DNA from 3 places in the Sphaerisporangium sp. NPDC051017 genome. Region 2 is predicted to be linked to each of the others. Evidence: riboswitches for the same ligand, from Rfam matches in the RefSeq annotation. Region 2 holds a riboswitch; each other region holds the start of a gene.
The links. A riboswitch is a leader RNA that binds a small molecule or an ion and turns the genes downstream of it on or off. The one in region 2 is predicted to bind cyclic di-AMP.

Region 1 (4,641 bases), on a different contig from region 2:
CGACGTCACGGCCGTCATCGTGGAGCCCGGCGTGCGCACCGGCGTGCCGGTGCGCATGGACAACCCCAAGGAAATCGGCAGCGACCGCATCGTCAACGCGCTCGCCGCCATCACGTTGTACGGCGGGCCGTGCGTGATCGTCGACTTCGGCACGGCCACCTCGTTCGACGCCGTGTCCGCCAAGGGCGAGTACGTCGGCGCGGTCACCGCCCCCGGCATCGAGATCTCCGTGGACGCCCTGGCGGCCGCGGGCGCGCAGCTCCACAAGGTGGAGCTCGTGCGCCCGCGCTCGATGATCGCCAAGAACACCGTCGAGGCGCTCCAGGCCGGCATCATCTACGGCTTCGCCGGGCAGGTGGACGGCATCGTCGAGCGCATGGCGCCCGAGCTCGCCGCCGACCCGGACGACGTCACGGTCGTGGCCACCGGCTCGCTCGCCTCCCCCGTGGTGGACGAGGCGCGCTCGATCGACGTGCACGAGCCGTGGCTCACGCTCATCGGATTGCGGCTCATCTACAACCGCAACACCAGCTGACCCATTCGTCCGCGCGGGCGCGCATCGGCCGAGATCCATATCGAAGCGCCCGCGCCGATTACGCGGCCGGGCGAGGTCCATAGCGTCTAAAGCCGGTCCCGGGGACACCTTCCGTACGTGGGCGCGTTCGGCCGAAAAAGGTCGGAATGGGCCAGTGATTTCACGGATAATTACGGGCGGAGACGCGTTGATCTTATATGCGCGGTGGGGGTGATCCCACCGTACGCGCCGCCGAGTCCGTCGTCGACCAGCATCGCGGGCGGCCGGGGCCGCGTCCCCGGCCGGTGCCCTCCTCGATCTTCACGCCTGTCGGCCCCCCAGCCTACGGGTTCGCGAACATGTCATGAGTAGTTCACATATGCACTGGTATGTCAATCAAGAAGGGAACGCCTATGGAGGGTCGGAGCTTGACGACCTTTGAACGTGGCGTTTACCGTTCCTGACGGGCGAGCCAGAAGCATTCCAGTATGTTGCCGAGTTCGTCGTGGGGGAGGACACCCGATGGCGTATCCGGATCTGGTTTCCCGAGGGAATGACATTCCCCCGGGATCAGACGGCGTGGGGTTGAGTGACGATGATCTTCTCTTGCTCGCCGAACTGGCCAAGGGCGTGACCGTCGACCGTGTGGGTCGGCGGCTCGACGTCAGCGGCCGTACGGTCCGGCGCCGCCTCCGGGGCATCTGCGACCGCATCGGCGTCGCCACCGCCATCGAGGCCGTGGCATGGGCGGCCCGCCGCAGGCTGATCTAGCCGATCCAGCCCGCGAGAGCCGGCCACCCCGGGAACCGGTCGCCCACCACCCGGGGTGCGCCTGTGTCAGCCGATCCTGTGCCGGCCTGTGCATCGGCGTCGGCCCGTGTATCGGCCCGATGCCGGCCGCCCCGGCCGGACTCGGTCGGCCCGGCCAGGTCGGCACGGTTGGTTCGGTCGGCCCGGCCAGGTCGGTTCGGTTGGTTCGGCCAGGTCGGTTCGGTTGGTTCGGTCGGCCCGGCCAGGTCGGTTCGGTCGGCTCAGTCGGCGATGCGCACGGCTCCGGCGAACGGACGGTTGCCCAGCGGGACGACCCGCACGACGTCACCCGTGCGCGGGGCGTGCACCATCATTCCGCCCCCGATGTAGAGGCCGACGTGGTGCAGGTCGCCGTAGAAGAACACCAGGTCGCCCGGGCGCATGTCCTCCCGGTTGATGTGCGTGCCCGCCGTCCACTGGTCGCCGGTGTAGTGTGGCAGGCTGATGCCGACCTTCTGGTAGGCCCACATCACCAGGCCGGAGCAGTCGTAGGTGCTCGGGCCCGCCGCGCCCCACACGTACGGCTTGAGCTGCTGGGTCATCGCCCACCTGGCGGCCTCGGCGGCCTTGCCCTGGCCCGGGATCGGGATGTCGATGCGGGTGGCCCGCCCGTACGTCTGCCCGGCCTGCGACAGCGCCCGCTTGAACAGCGTGCTCTCGGTCTTGGCGACCAGCTTGCGGATCTTGTCGCGCTGTGAGGACAGATCGGCGACGAGCTTCTTGACCTCGCCTTCGCGCGCCTTGGCGCTTTCCTTCGCGCGTTCGGCGATGTCCATGGACTTGGTGATCTGGGAGACCTCCTCGCCCTGCTGCAACTGGAGGGCGTAGGTGGTCGCGGCGCGGTCCAGGTAGCCGTCGGGGTCGCCGGACATCGCCAGCGCCAGGGAGGAGCCCACACCGCCGGTCATGTACGCGTCCTGGGCGTACAGGGCCGCCTGGCGGCGCTTCTCCTCCAGGTCGGTCTCGCTGCGCGTGAGCGTCTTCTTGGCGAGCTCGGCCGAGCGCTGCGCCTGCTTCAGGCGTTCCTTCTGGCCGTTGTACTGCTCGGTGAGCGACTCGATCTGCTCGTAGAGGCTCTCGACCTGGTTCTTGAGGTCCTTGAGGCTCGGCTTCGGCTCGGCGGTCGCCGACACGAGCGGCGAGCCGAACGTCAGGACGGTCAGGGCGGCGGTGACGAGCGCGATCCGGCGGGGAAGACGCTTGGTGACTCCGCCGGCTTGGGCGCGCTCCGTACGTTTGGGACGGGCATGCCTGCCCGCGCTTCTACCAGGCGTGCGCCTAGGCTGCACCAACGAGCTCCTCTCCTCGGCCGCCTACCGGGTTAGCTGACGGGTTCGGGCCGGAGTAGCCCTACCGAGCGCGCGACCACAGAGGACACGTCCATGCCCTCCCTCTCGGATTCACCCCGGGATGGCGGCCCGCCGGGGGCGTGCCCCCTGCGTGCGCCGTTGGGTCCCCGGTTCCCGCCGCTTACGGGGGTGCGGCCGGGATTCGGCGGCGCGGCCACCGCTGTGCGATGACCGGTATCGACGCTGGACACTAGTGCAGCTCAGGTTCCGCCTCAACCGGAACTGCGGATTCTGTTGAGGTTTCACAACCGGGACATCACAGGATGATCACGCTCCAAGTGCTTGCGGGGCTGCATTACCCTGCGTTTATGCGTTTTTGACCTCAAGTCGGGCGCACGTGACGCAGGTCCGCGACTGTGCGGAACGTCATATCCCGCCGAAGCGGATGTCGTCGCCGTCTCTTTGACGCCACGCGTTCACTCCGTCACCATCCGCCACGCCGATATCGAGGGGGCGGGGTTTCGGGCGGTCCGATACCGCGATCGATCCCGGAATCGATGCGGTAACGCCGGCGGCGGCGGACCCGCGCGGGAGGATACCCTGGCGCTTCATGGAGCAGGTCGTGGAGTCCGTGCCCTCCGGCAGCACGGTGGTGGTGCGACGAGCCCGCACGCCCGACGTCCGGGCCATCAGGCGGCTCGTCGACACCTACTCCGGCGACGGCCCGCGCCTGCTGCGCAAGTCGACGGTCACCCTTTACGAGGACGTCCAGGAGTTCTGGGTCGCCGAACGGGACGGCGCGGTCGTCGGATGCGGGGCGCTTCACGTCCTCTGGGAGGATCTGGCCGAGATTCGCACCGTTGCGGTCGATATCGGCTGCCGTGGCATGGGAATCGGGCATATGATCGTCGGCGCGCTCATCGACGCGGCTCGCGATCTGGGGCTGCGGCGGGTCTTCTGCCTGACGTTCGAGGTCGAATTCTTCGCCAGGCACGGTTTCGCCCCCATCCAGGGCACTCCGGTGTCTCCTGAGGTGTACGCCGAGTTGCTCGACTCCTACGATGAGGGCGTAGCCGAGTTCCTCGATCTGGAACATGTCAAGCCCAACACCCTCGGCAACACGCGGATGCTCCTCCATTTGGTCCCCCGATCTTGACCCTCGCGATGACCTGATGGAAAGGTGACTGTTGATGCGGCTGTCGCTACGTTGGGCAACACCACTGCATGCGTGTCTGACATATGCCGCATGCGAAGCCGAAGTGAGGTGACACGGTGAGCACCGGACAGCCGCCGTACCCCCGCGACGAACCGGACGGCCACCAGCCGTCGTCCGGATCTCCGCAATACGGGCATCAGAACGCAGATCCTGAGGTGACGGTCGTCCACCGTCCTCAGCCGACATCGGAACACCCCAACCAGTACGGCCAGCAGCAGGGCTACGGCCAGCAGTACGGCCAGCAGGGTCAGCAGTACGGTCAGCAGCAGGGCTACGGCCAGCCGGCGGCCGGCCAGGGCTATGGTCAGCAGAGTCAGCAGGGCTACGGCCAGCAGGGCTACGGCGACCAGGGCTACGGCGACCAGGCGTACGGGCAGCAGCAGGCGTCCTATGGTCAGCAGGGTCAGCAGGGCCAGCAGTCGTACGGGCAGCAGCCGCAGTACGGTCAGCAGGGCCAGCAGCAGGGCTACGGCGACCAGGGTTACGGTCAGCAGAGCCAGCAGCAGGGTTATGGCCAGCAGGCGGGGGGTTACGGCCAGCAGCAGGGCTACGGTCAGCAGTACGGCCAGCAGGGGCAGCAGGCCCAGCCGGGGTACGGCGACCAGGGCTACGCCCAGCAGGGGTACGGCCAGCAGCAGGGCTACGGCGAGCAGTACGGCCAGCAGCAGGCGCAGTACGGGCAGCAGAGCTACAACCAGCCCGGGCACTCCCCGCAGGGCTACGGCCAGCAGGGGTACGGCCAGGCGCCCGGCTACCAGCAGTCGTACGGTGCCGCCGCCGCAGGCCCGGTCCCCCCGGGCGCGCCGGCGCCG
Region 2 (4,641 bases):
TCGTCCAGGGCGTTCCCCCGGACGGAGTCCTCGACCTCGCGGACGGGTATCTGGACCCCGAGCTGCTCCCCACCGGGATGATGGCCAGCGCCTACGCCGAGGCGCTGGACGAGTACGGGCCCGCGGCGCTGACTTACGGGGCGAACGCGGGGGTGGCGCCCCTGCGCGGCGCGCTGGCCGAGCGGGCGAAGGCCGCGGGCGGATACCCGTGCGGGCCCGAGAACGTCCTGATCACCGCCGGGACCTCACAGGCGCTGCACCTCCTGGCGACAAGGCTCGGCGCGCCGGGCGACGTCGTGCTGTGCGAGTGGGCCAGCTACCACCTCGCCAAGCGGATCTTCTCCGACTGCGGCTTACGGACCGTGCCCATCCCTGAGGACGCCGAGGGTCCCGACCCCGCCGCGCTCTCTGACCTGTTGCTCGACCTGCGGGCGGACGGCGACCGGGCGGCGTTCGCGTACCTCATCCCCACCTTCCACAACCCCACGGGCCGCGTGATCGGCGGGCGGCGACGCGCCGATCTGCTGGAGGTCGCCCAGGATCACGGCCTCCCGATCGTCGAGGACGACGCCTACGCCGAGCTCTGCCTCGACCCGATCGACCTGCCCGCCCCGCTGGCGGCGATGGCCGGGTACGACGGGGTCGTGCGGCTGTGCAGCTTCGCCAAGACCCTCGGCCCCGGCCTGCGGCTCGGCTGGATGCTCGCCGACCCCGCCCTGGTCACCAGGCTCGCCGGCGAAGGCCTGCTGTCCAGCGGAGGCGGCGTCAACCACCTCACGTCCCTGGCGGTCACGCCTCTCATCCAGCACGGCGCCTACGACCGGCGCCTCCTCTGGCTTCGCGACCAACTGAAGGCCAGGCGCGACGCCCTCGTCTCCGGCCTGCGCGCGGGAGGAGCCGACGCCTTCGCCGTCCCCCACGGCGGCTTCTTCCTCTGGCTGCACGGCCTGAACGCCCAGGCCATCGAACCCACCGGCGTCCGCGCGATGGACGGCGCCCTCTTCGGCCCCCTCGCCGAGCCGGGCCTTCGCCTCAGCTTCAGCTTCAGCTCCCCCACGGACCTGGAAGAGGCCGGCCACAGACTCGCCTCGGCCTACCGAGCCTGACAGCCAGGCGGTGTTACCGCCGCGTTGCCGCACCGGCCCACCGCCAAGGGTGTCGCGCCGGTCCTTTACAGGCCCGGAAATGACTGTGGGCACCCTCCGCCAGCAGAGGATGCCCAGGTCATCGGCATTAACCGTGGTGCGCCGCCAGGGACTCGAACCCCGGACCCGCTGATTAAGAGTCAGCTGCTCTAACCAACTGAGCTAGCGGCGCATTGACTACGGCGACTTTAGCAGCACCCGCGCGGGTGCGCACATCGAGTGGACGGCGTATCCGGTGGCTCGCGGTGGCCCAGGCTTCAGGGGGCCGCCGCTCTCAGCCTCGCCCTTCGCGTCCGGGACCGACCTACCGGGGTCTTCGTGACGGGGGCCTCACGCCGAGGGAGTCGTGGCTCAGTCGCCGGCCAGGACGACCGGGGTGCGCGGCGGAGTGGCGGGGTGGTGGTCGTAGGACGCCCAGGCACCGCTGGAGAAGGGGACGGGGAGGTTCTTCTTGCCCTTGCCGTCGCCCCACTTGGTGACCACGTAGTCGACCTTGATGTGTCCGGCGTCGAAGCCCTTCACCGTGAGGGTGGAGTCGCTGAAGGTGCCGCCGGTCAGTTCCGCGAAGGTCTTGCCGTCGATGTCGAGCATCACGCCGCTGCTGGAAGGGATGCCGGGGCCGCGGTCGCCGATGAAGAAGGGCGCCTTCTTTCCCTTGTACATCACGTATCCCTCGGTGCCGAGCGGCCAGCTCGGGCTCGCGAAGAGCCCCTTCTGCATCGGCTTGCCGATCGCGGGCATGCCCGTGTCTCCCATACGGCCGGAGGCGTCGTCCCAGAAGTACGAGGCCTTCGTGGATCCATGGAGAAGGACGGGCTTGCCCTGGAAGGCCGGTTCGGTGACCGCGCCGTCGGCGGGCACGGGGGCAAGGACGCTCTGCGCGTCGGCGTCGGCGATGGCGGTCGCGCCGAAGGCCGTCACCGCGGCGAGGCAGGCGCCGGCGATGCAGGAAGCCGGTCGCCAGGTGGGGGGGACAGCGAATGAAGTCATGGGGAGGTCGGATCTTTCATCAGAAGACAAGGACCGCGACTCCGGGCCGAGGGCGGCACCGATGCGGGAGTGGAAGGCGCTGTCTGATCACTGGATCGGCGAGACCATGTCAATCGCCGGGATCCGCGCGTTTCCGTGCTAGTGCAGAAAGTTGTGGCGTCAACCACCACGTCACAGAGGGCGAGCTACTCGCCCGGTGAGACGGCTGCTCCGAGCCGATTTGTCCGCCGCTTCTGACGGCGAGATCCGGGGCTTAGGGTAGCCCGGGGGATGGGTGCCGCGGAGTGGGGTGCTCCACTCGATCTCCTCTCCAATCACGCCTACCGGGTTAGCTGACGGGTTCGGGATTGGAGTCGCTCCCTACCGCTCGCGCGGATTCACCCCAAGGACTTGGGTCCCCGGTTCCCCTCGGCCCCGTTGCGGGCTTCGGAGATTCGACGTTCGGGGCGGCGGCCTTCGGGCTGAAGACCAGGTCACCGCCCGTCTTGGGTTAAGACCTTACCCACCAAGTCAGGACAAAGCCAACATTACCCCTCGAAAGCATTAGAAGATCTACCTTTCCCACCCAAACCTCGCGTTTCAGACATGGATGGGTGACACTACGGGCACAGAACAGCCGGTCAAAGACGTGTTGCCACGCGGATCAGGTCGGCGACTGCGCGAAGCCGGCTCTGCGGCGGCCAAGCGATCACCGTTGTCACGGGCGGGGCATCCAGGACCGGAACGGCGGCGAGATCCCGGCGCAGGTCGGTGCTGGTGGACTCGGGCACGATCACGGTGGTACGGCCGAGCGCGATCAGCTGGAAGAGCTGTGTCAGGTTCCGTACCTCTGCCCCTGGTCCCTCCGGGTAGTTGCCGCCAGGACCGGGCCAGCGAGCCATCGGGAGTTCCTGCAATGCGGTGACCTCGGCCATCCGAACCTGAGAGCGGCCGGCAAGTGAGTGAGAGGTGGGCAGGATCGCCACCTGTCCCTCGGTATACAGAATTTCGGTGTCGAGTCCGACCGTCGAATCGAATGGCAAGTGCAGCAGAGCCACATCGGCTTGCCCGTTCTGCAGCAATTTTTGCTGCTGATGCGCCTCGCAGAGCAACAGATCGACGGTCGCTGCGCCGGGCTCCGCGCGGTAGGCATCGAGCAGTTTGGCCAGCAACTCGCCGGCGGTGCCGGATTTGACGGCGAGGACGAGGTGGGGGCGCCTTTGCGCAGCCTGCTGAGTACGCCGCTCAGCTGCGGCCACCGCGCTGAGGATCGCGCGCCCCTCCGACAGAAGCACGGCCCCGGCCTCGGTGAGCGTGACCTTGCGGCTGGTGCGCTCCAGCAGCGTGACGCCGAGCTCTCGTTCGAGCCGGGCGATGGCGCGGGACAGGGGCGGCTGGGCCATCTCCAGACGCTGGGCGGCCTTGCCGAAGTGCAGTTCCTCGGCGATCGCGACGAAGTACCGCAGCTCGCGTATCTCCATGGATTCACAGTACGGTCGATTGATGTCGCTCGGATATTGCCGCAGTACCGAGATGGTGTTGGTGCCTGATCGAAGTGCAGCCATGCTCGGTGTCATGAGCGAGAAGACGATCGCACTGGTCACCGGCGCGAACAAGGGAATCGGGTACGAGATCGCGGCCGGGCTGGGCGCATTGGGCTGGAGCGTCGGTGTCGGCGCTCGAGACGAGCGGCGCAGGACGGACGCCGTGGCGAAACTGCGCGCGGCAGGTACCGACGCGTTCGGCGTGCCCTTGGACGTCACCGACGACGAGAGCGTGACCGCCGCAGCGCAGCTGATCGAGGAGCGAGCGGGACGCCTTGACGTGCTGGTCAATAACGCCGGCGTCGCAGGCGACTGGCCAGAGGCACCTACGACCATCGACCTGGAGACCGTGCGGCGGCTGGTGGAGACCAACGTCATCGGCGTCATCCGGGTCACCAACGCGATGCTGCCGCTGCTGCGCCGCTCGGCGCACCCGCGGATCGTCAACCAGTCCAGCCATGTCGCCTCGCTGACCCTGCAGACCACACCCGGTGTCGAGCTCGGGATCAGCGGGGCTTACTCACCGACGAAGACCTACCTCAACGCCGTCACCATCCAGTACGCCAAGGAGCTGAGCGGCACCAACATTTTGATCAACAGCGCCTGCCCCGGCTACGTGGCCACCGACCTCAATGGGTTCCGCGGTACTCGGACCCCTGAGCAGGGCGCGTTGATCGCCATCCGGTTGGCGGCTCTGCCCGACGACGGGCCCACCGGTCAGCTGTTCGACGACGATGGCGTCGTGCCATGGTGATGTTCTGACGTGTTGCTGCTGGGCTGCGGCTCAACGCGCCCCACCAGCGCCCGGTGAGCAGCCGTCCCCCACGGCCTGAGCTCGTTCTTTCGCCTCCGGCCCGTACGTGACCGCCCGGATGGGGAATCGGCGGCTCCTGGAACGGTACGGAGGAGAGATGTGTCCCGTGCGCGGGGGTGGGTGGGGACAAGTCGGGGCCGGGCAGTCCCCCGCCTGCCCGGCCCCGATC
Region 3 (4,641 bases), on a different contig from region 2:
CAAGCCCCACCCGGCCGCAGGCCGCCGCCACGCCCAGCAGCTCCGCGACGTCGCCGACGGGCTCGGCGTGAAGCTGAGCGTCGCCGGCGAGACCGTCCCCGCCGAGCTGTGCTTCCGCGCGCTGCGGCCGGAGCTCGTGGTCGGCTGCTTCTCGACCGCGCTGATGACCGCGCACCGGTTCTACGGCATCCCGGTGGCCAGTATGGGCTGCGAGCTGGTCCTCCAGCGGCTGGCTCCGTACGAGAACAGCAACCGGATCCCGCTCACCATCGTGGACGCGATCGTGCCGCGGCTGGCCGAGGACGGGTCGATCACCGACCCGCCACCGGTGGACCTGCCCGCGCTGATCCAGGCGGTCGGCTACTGCATGCAGAGCGATCACTACCCCGATCTGCGCGAGGCGGCCGCGAAGTACATCGAGACGCACGGCGCCGAGGCGCGATACTTCAAGAACCGCCGCCTCAGTTCGGTGGGGCTGCTTCCCCCCGGCGGCACCTCCCGCGCCCAGAAGCCGAGCGCCCTCGGCCGCCTGCGCCGCGCCCTGTCCCGCTGATCACACGTTCAGGCCCGCGCGGTCCCCGGGAATCGAGGACCGCGCGGGCCTGTTCGCGTCCGAAGGCGTCCGGCTAGCCGATGGCCTTGAGGTAGCGGCGGACGCGGCGGCTGGCGCGGTACCCGGCGCGCAGCACGTTCGGGGGCAGCTCGACGCGAAGGCGGGCGCGGCGGCGGGCGGCGGCGTGGGCCGGGCCGTCCAGCAGGGGACGGACCGGAGGCAGGCCGGTCGTGCGCGCCTGCTCCACCAGGGCCGTCAGCCGGACGATCCAGTCGCTGCTCGCCCGGTCGTGGAAGTAGTTGGCGTCGCACCACGCAGCCGTCGGACGCCGGAACTCGCCCTGAGCCAGGTCGTCCAGGGTGCCGAGGCAGCCGCTGTCCTCGAAGACGAGGTTGATCATCTCGGCGCTGACCCCGAAGTCGGAGAGCACCAGCAGCGGCACCTCGCCCGCGATGGCCTCCAGGGCCGCCGTCGAGCTGACCGTGACGAAGCCGGCCGCGTCGGCGAGGTGCTCATGCATGGCGCCCACCGCGAACCGCACGCCGCCGGGCCGCACCGTGCCTGCCGCCTCGAGCGAGGCCCACAGGCTCTCGTAGTGGTAGCGCTCGTTGTGGGTCTGCCGCTCGGTGGTGAGCGCCCGCAGTTTGACCACGACGTCCAGGTCCGGGCGCTGGGCGGCCAGCCGGTCCAGGGCGAACAGGATGCTCTCGCGGTCCTCGCGGCGTTTCGGCACCTTGGCCTGCGTCGCGAACACGACCCGCCGGCCGGTGGCCGGGTGCGCCGGGGCCTCGGTCGAGACGGTGTGCGCGGGGGCCGCGGACCTCAGGAGCCCGTCGAGGTAGGGCAGGCGGGCCAGGGCGGTCGTGCCCGCGGCCCCGAGCTCCTTGCCGATGCGGCCGAACTCCTCGACCTCCCGGCCGCTGTGCAGGACGAACAGGTCGCAGCCACCCCGGTACAGCCATGCCTTCTCGGTGGCGGGGATCGAGATGCCGGGCAGGCCCGACACGAAGACCGGGCGCGGCTTGAAACCGTCCAGCACGTCGCTGACCAGTACGTCCACGACGGGGCCCGTGCAGGCGACGAGAATGACGTCCGGCCTGAGGCGCTCGGCCAGCCGGCGCAGCGCCCGCGCGGAGATCACCGCCGGGGTCTCCCCCTGGGCCGCCCTTGTACCGCTGACCGCCGCCGAGATCTGCGCCGGGGAGGGCGCGATGGGGGTGCGCACGACGGCGAGCGTCGAGTTCCACTCCGCCGGCAACTGGTCGAGCAGGCCCGCCGCCCACTTGAGGTAGGAGTCGGAATCGGCCACAGCGAGAACCCGGCTCAAGGAGAAGCCCTTTCGTGCGCGAACATCTGGAGGTGTGATCGGAGGGAGACCGACGCGGAGGGCGTCCACCAGTCGTCGGGAACGTCCACCGTCTCGACGGGGACGCCACGTGCCGACAGCAGGACGCGCAGAGAGGTGACCGCTGTGGACGGCAGGCTGAGCACGCGCTGCCCGGGGCGCAGGTCCCGCAGGGTCATCTCGACCGGAACGCCGCCATCGTACACGGTCACACCGGGATGATCGCGGACGGCGGCGAGGTCGCCCGGGTCCTCGCGGCGGTGCGGGTAGTAGGCCAGCGGCCCCTTCAGCGCGAACAGCCAGGACAGGTAGCGGTCGCGGTGGATCAGCCCGTTGCGCACGAGCGAGGTGCCGAGCACGACCGTGTTCTCGCGGGGCCGGGGGTGCGCGGCGGCGGGCTGGGAGCGCAGCCAGGCGAAGTCGTGGGTCACCAGCTCGGCGCCGAGGGCCCGTACGGAGGCGGCCAGCTCGTCGGGGACGGGCAGCGCGGTGAACACCGTGAGGCGCCCGGCGTGGGCGGCGGCGCGCAGGCGCAGCGCGGCGGCGACGCCGAGGACGCGCCGCGAGGGCGTGGACTTGGCGCGGGCGCGCAGCAGCGCGGTGCCGGGGCGGGAGGTGAGCAACTCCAGCAGGCGGATCGTGGCGAGGCCGTCGTCCACCAGCACGATGCGGGCGGGGGCGGCGGTCAGCGAGGTGAGCTGGACGCGGCCGGAGAAGCCGTCCCCGAGCACCCAGGCGGCGCGGCGTCCCGGACGGGGCATGTGGCCGTCGGTCGCGGTCTCGATGCGCAGGCCCGGCGGCAGGTCGAGCGTGGCGAGCTCCCTGCGCGTGACCTTGAGCGCGGGCAGCTTCGCGCGGGTGACCACGCGCATCTCGGGCCCCGCGACCCCCGCGTGCCGTGCCTCGACCGCACACAGCAACTGGAGAGGCGACTCCACCCAGGCGACGGCCGACCCCTGCTCCCGCACGCGGCTTCGACCGTTCCTCTCCACGCCGGGGATTGACCCTTTCACGACGAAAGCAAAGTAGCCGCATGACGCGACACGTGAGGTAACAACCGGTGAACAAAGTCTTACGACCACCCGGCGAAGGCCCGTTCACCTGCTGGTGGAACGGCCTTCCGGCATCACACGCGCCTCCGGCGGCAGGAAGCGCCCTCGGCGCCCGGCACGCCCACCACCACCCGAACCACCCCGATCTCCCTACAAACGGCCTGAACCCCCTCCACGGCCCCGAACCGCTATGTCTGGGACATCGCAGTGAGCATCCACACTTCCTCCTCCGTGATAAGCGATCGCCCCTCTCCCGGCAACCCCCGATCGCGTCCACCCGAGACCACGGACGACCACGCCCGCCGGAGAGCTTGACACCGCCGGTGCCATCCGGCCCGAATAATGCTTTCCGGCCGTCCGGTCCCGACTGTCACACCGGCCCCACGAGCCCCGGCCGGCGATTCCCCCGAGCGCGGCGCGAGCACGTTCTCGCAGGTAAAGAGGGAGCCTGGAACCCGTTGACGATCACACCCCAGGCCCACTTGCCCTCCGGAAACCCTGCCACAGACCGGACATTTGTCGTATTTGCGGCTGTTTGTCCGATGTATTACTCTGATTGAACTCCGTGCGGGGGAAGTGCTCACCCGAGCGACTCCTATATGCCACGGAGATTGCATAGCGCGGCCGGTCCTCTGGGAGATCCCTCTCCCCCCGGGGCGCGCAACCGCCGAGTCCGCTTCGCGCGGAGCCGGGGACCCACCTCTCCCCGGGGTGAATCGGGGGCGCCGTCACCTGACGGACGCGCCCGTAGGGCGACTTCCACGCCCGAACCCGTCAGCTAACCCGGTAGGCGGCCGTGGAAGAAGGAGTTTCCCCTTGTCCATGTTGATACATCGGCTTCTGGATGCCCCGAAGAACCACTTGAAGGCCTTTGCCTTCGGCGGCCTGGTGGCCGCACAGCTCGTCGCCGGCGTCACCATGGCCGCGCACGCCGACAGCGGCCGGGACGGCGTCGTGAAGGTCGCCGGCTCCGAGGCCGCCGGCCTGTCGAAGGCGCTCGGCCTCCCGGAGGGCGCGCGGCACGTGTCCGCGCAGCAGCTCCTGAAGCTGGCCGAGAGCCAGATCGGCGTTTCCGAGAACAGCTTGGGCGGTGGCACGAAGTTCCACCGCTGGTACATGGAGAGCCCGCGGGCGCAGGAGACCGTCGCCCGCGACGGCGGCAAGATCTCCGACTACGCCAACGCCGCCTGGTGCGACATGTTCGTCTCCTGGGTCGGCAGCCGGCTCGGCATGGAGGACGCCGTCGGCATCGACGCCTGGACGGTCGCCCACGCCAAGTGGTTCGAGTCGCAGGGCCGCTGGGGCGAGACCCCCAGGCCCGGCGCGGTCGTCTTCTTCGCCTGGAACGGCAGCAAGGACGTGGACGCCATCGACCACGTGGGCTTCGTGATCCACGGCAACGGCGACGGCACGATCAAGACCGTCGAGGGCAACACCGACAACGGCAAGGTCCAAGTCCGCACCCGCTCGACCGACCAGGTCGTCGGCTACGGCTACCCGACCTACGCCGCCTGATCCACGCCGCCTGACGCGGCAGGTCTTTCCCAGGGCGCCCCTCCCACGGAGGGGCGCCCTTTTCCCGGGCGGCCGGCGTCCCGCGGCCGCCTCCCTGTCCCCGGGCGCCCACGCCTCCCCGCGGGCGCCCCTCCCCGGGGGGGGGGCCGCCCGCCGCCCCCCCCCCGGCCCCCCCC

Region 1: another riboswitch for cyclic di-AMP. It lies ahead of AB0M95_RS02565 (NlpC/P60 family protein); the one in region 2 lies ahead of AB0M95_RS06935 (hypothetical protein).
Region 3: another riboswitch for cyclic di-AMP. It lies ahead of AB0M95_RS31815 (CHAP domain-containing protein); the one in region 2 lies ahead of AB0M95_RS06935 (hypothetical protein).

What each region holds. Positions count from the first base shown of each region.
Region 1 is NZ_JBFBCI010000001.1:519,737-524,377, forward strand. Features, by position in the region: gene AB0M95_RS02555 (type III pantothenate kinase) at 1-535, shown strand, start outside; gene AB0M95_RS02560 (LuxR C-terminal-related transcriptional regulator) at 1,121-1,285, shown strand; gene AB0M95_RS02565 (NlpC/P60 family protein) at 1,546-2,613, opposite strand; cyclic di-AMP (ydaO/yuaA leader) riboswitch at 2,619-2,820, opposite strand; gene AB0M95_RS02570 (amino-acid N-acetyltransferase) at 3,224-3,769, shown strand; gene AB0M95_RS02575 (RDD family protein) at 3,886-4,641, shown strand, end outside.
Region 2 is NZ_JBFBCI010000005.1:114,146-118,786, forward strand. Features, by position in the region: gene AB0M95_RS06925 (PLP-dependent aminotransferase family protein) at 1-1,106, shown strand, start outside; tRNA gene AB0M95_RS06930 (tRNA-Lys) at 1,241-1,317, opposite strand; gene AB0M95_RS06935 (hypothetical protein) at 1,497-2,135, opposite strand; cyclic di-AMP (ydaO/yuaA leader) riboswitch at 2,437-2,577, opposite strand; gene AB0M95_RS06940 (LysR family transcriptional regulator) at 2,756-3,595, opposite strand; gene AB0M95_RS06945 (SDR family oxidoreductase) at 3,690-4,412, shown strand.
Region 3 is NZ_JBFBCI010000055.1:87-4,727, reverse strand. Features, by position in the region: gene AB0M95_RS31830 (polysialyltransferase family glycosyltransferase) at 1-553, shown strand, start outside; gene AB0M95_RS31825 (DUF6716 putative glycosyltransferase) at 627-1,862, opposite strand; gene AB0M95_RS31820 (hypothetical protein) at 1,877-2,866, opposite strand; cyclic di-AMP (ydaO/yuaA leader) riboswitch at 3,606-3,758, shown strand; gene AB0M95_RS31815 (CHAP domain-containing protein) at 3,773-4,465, shown strand.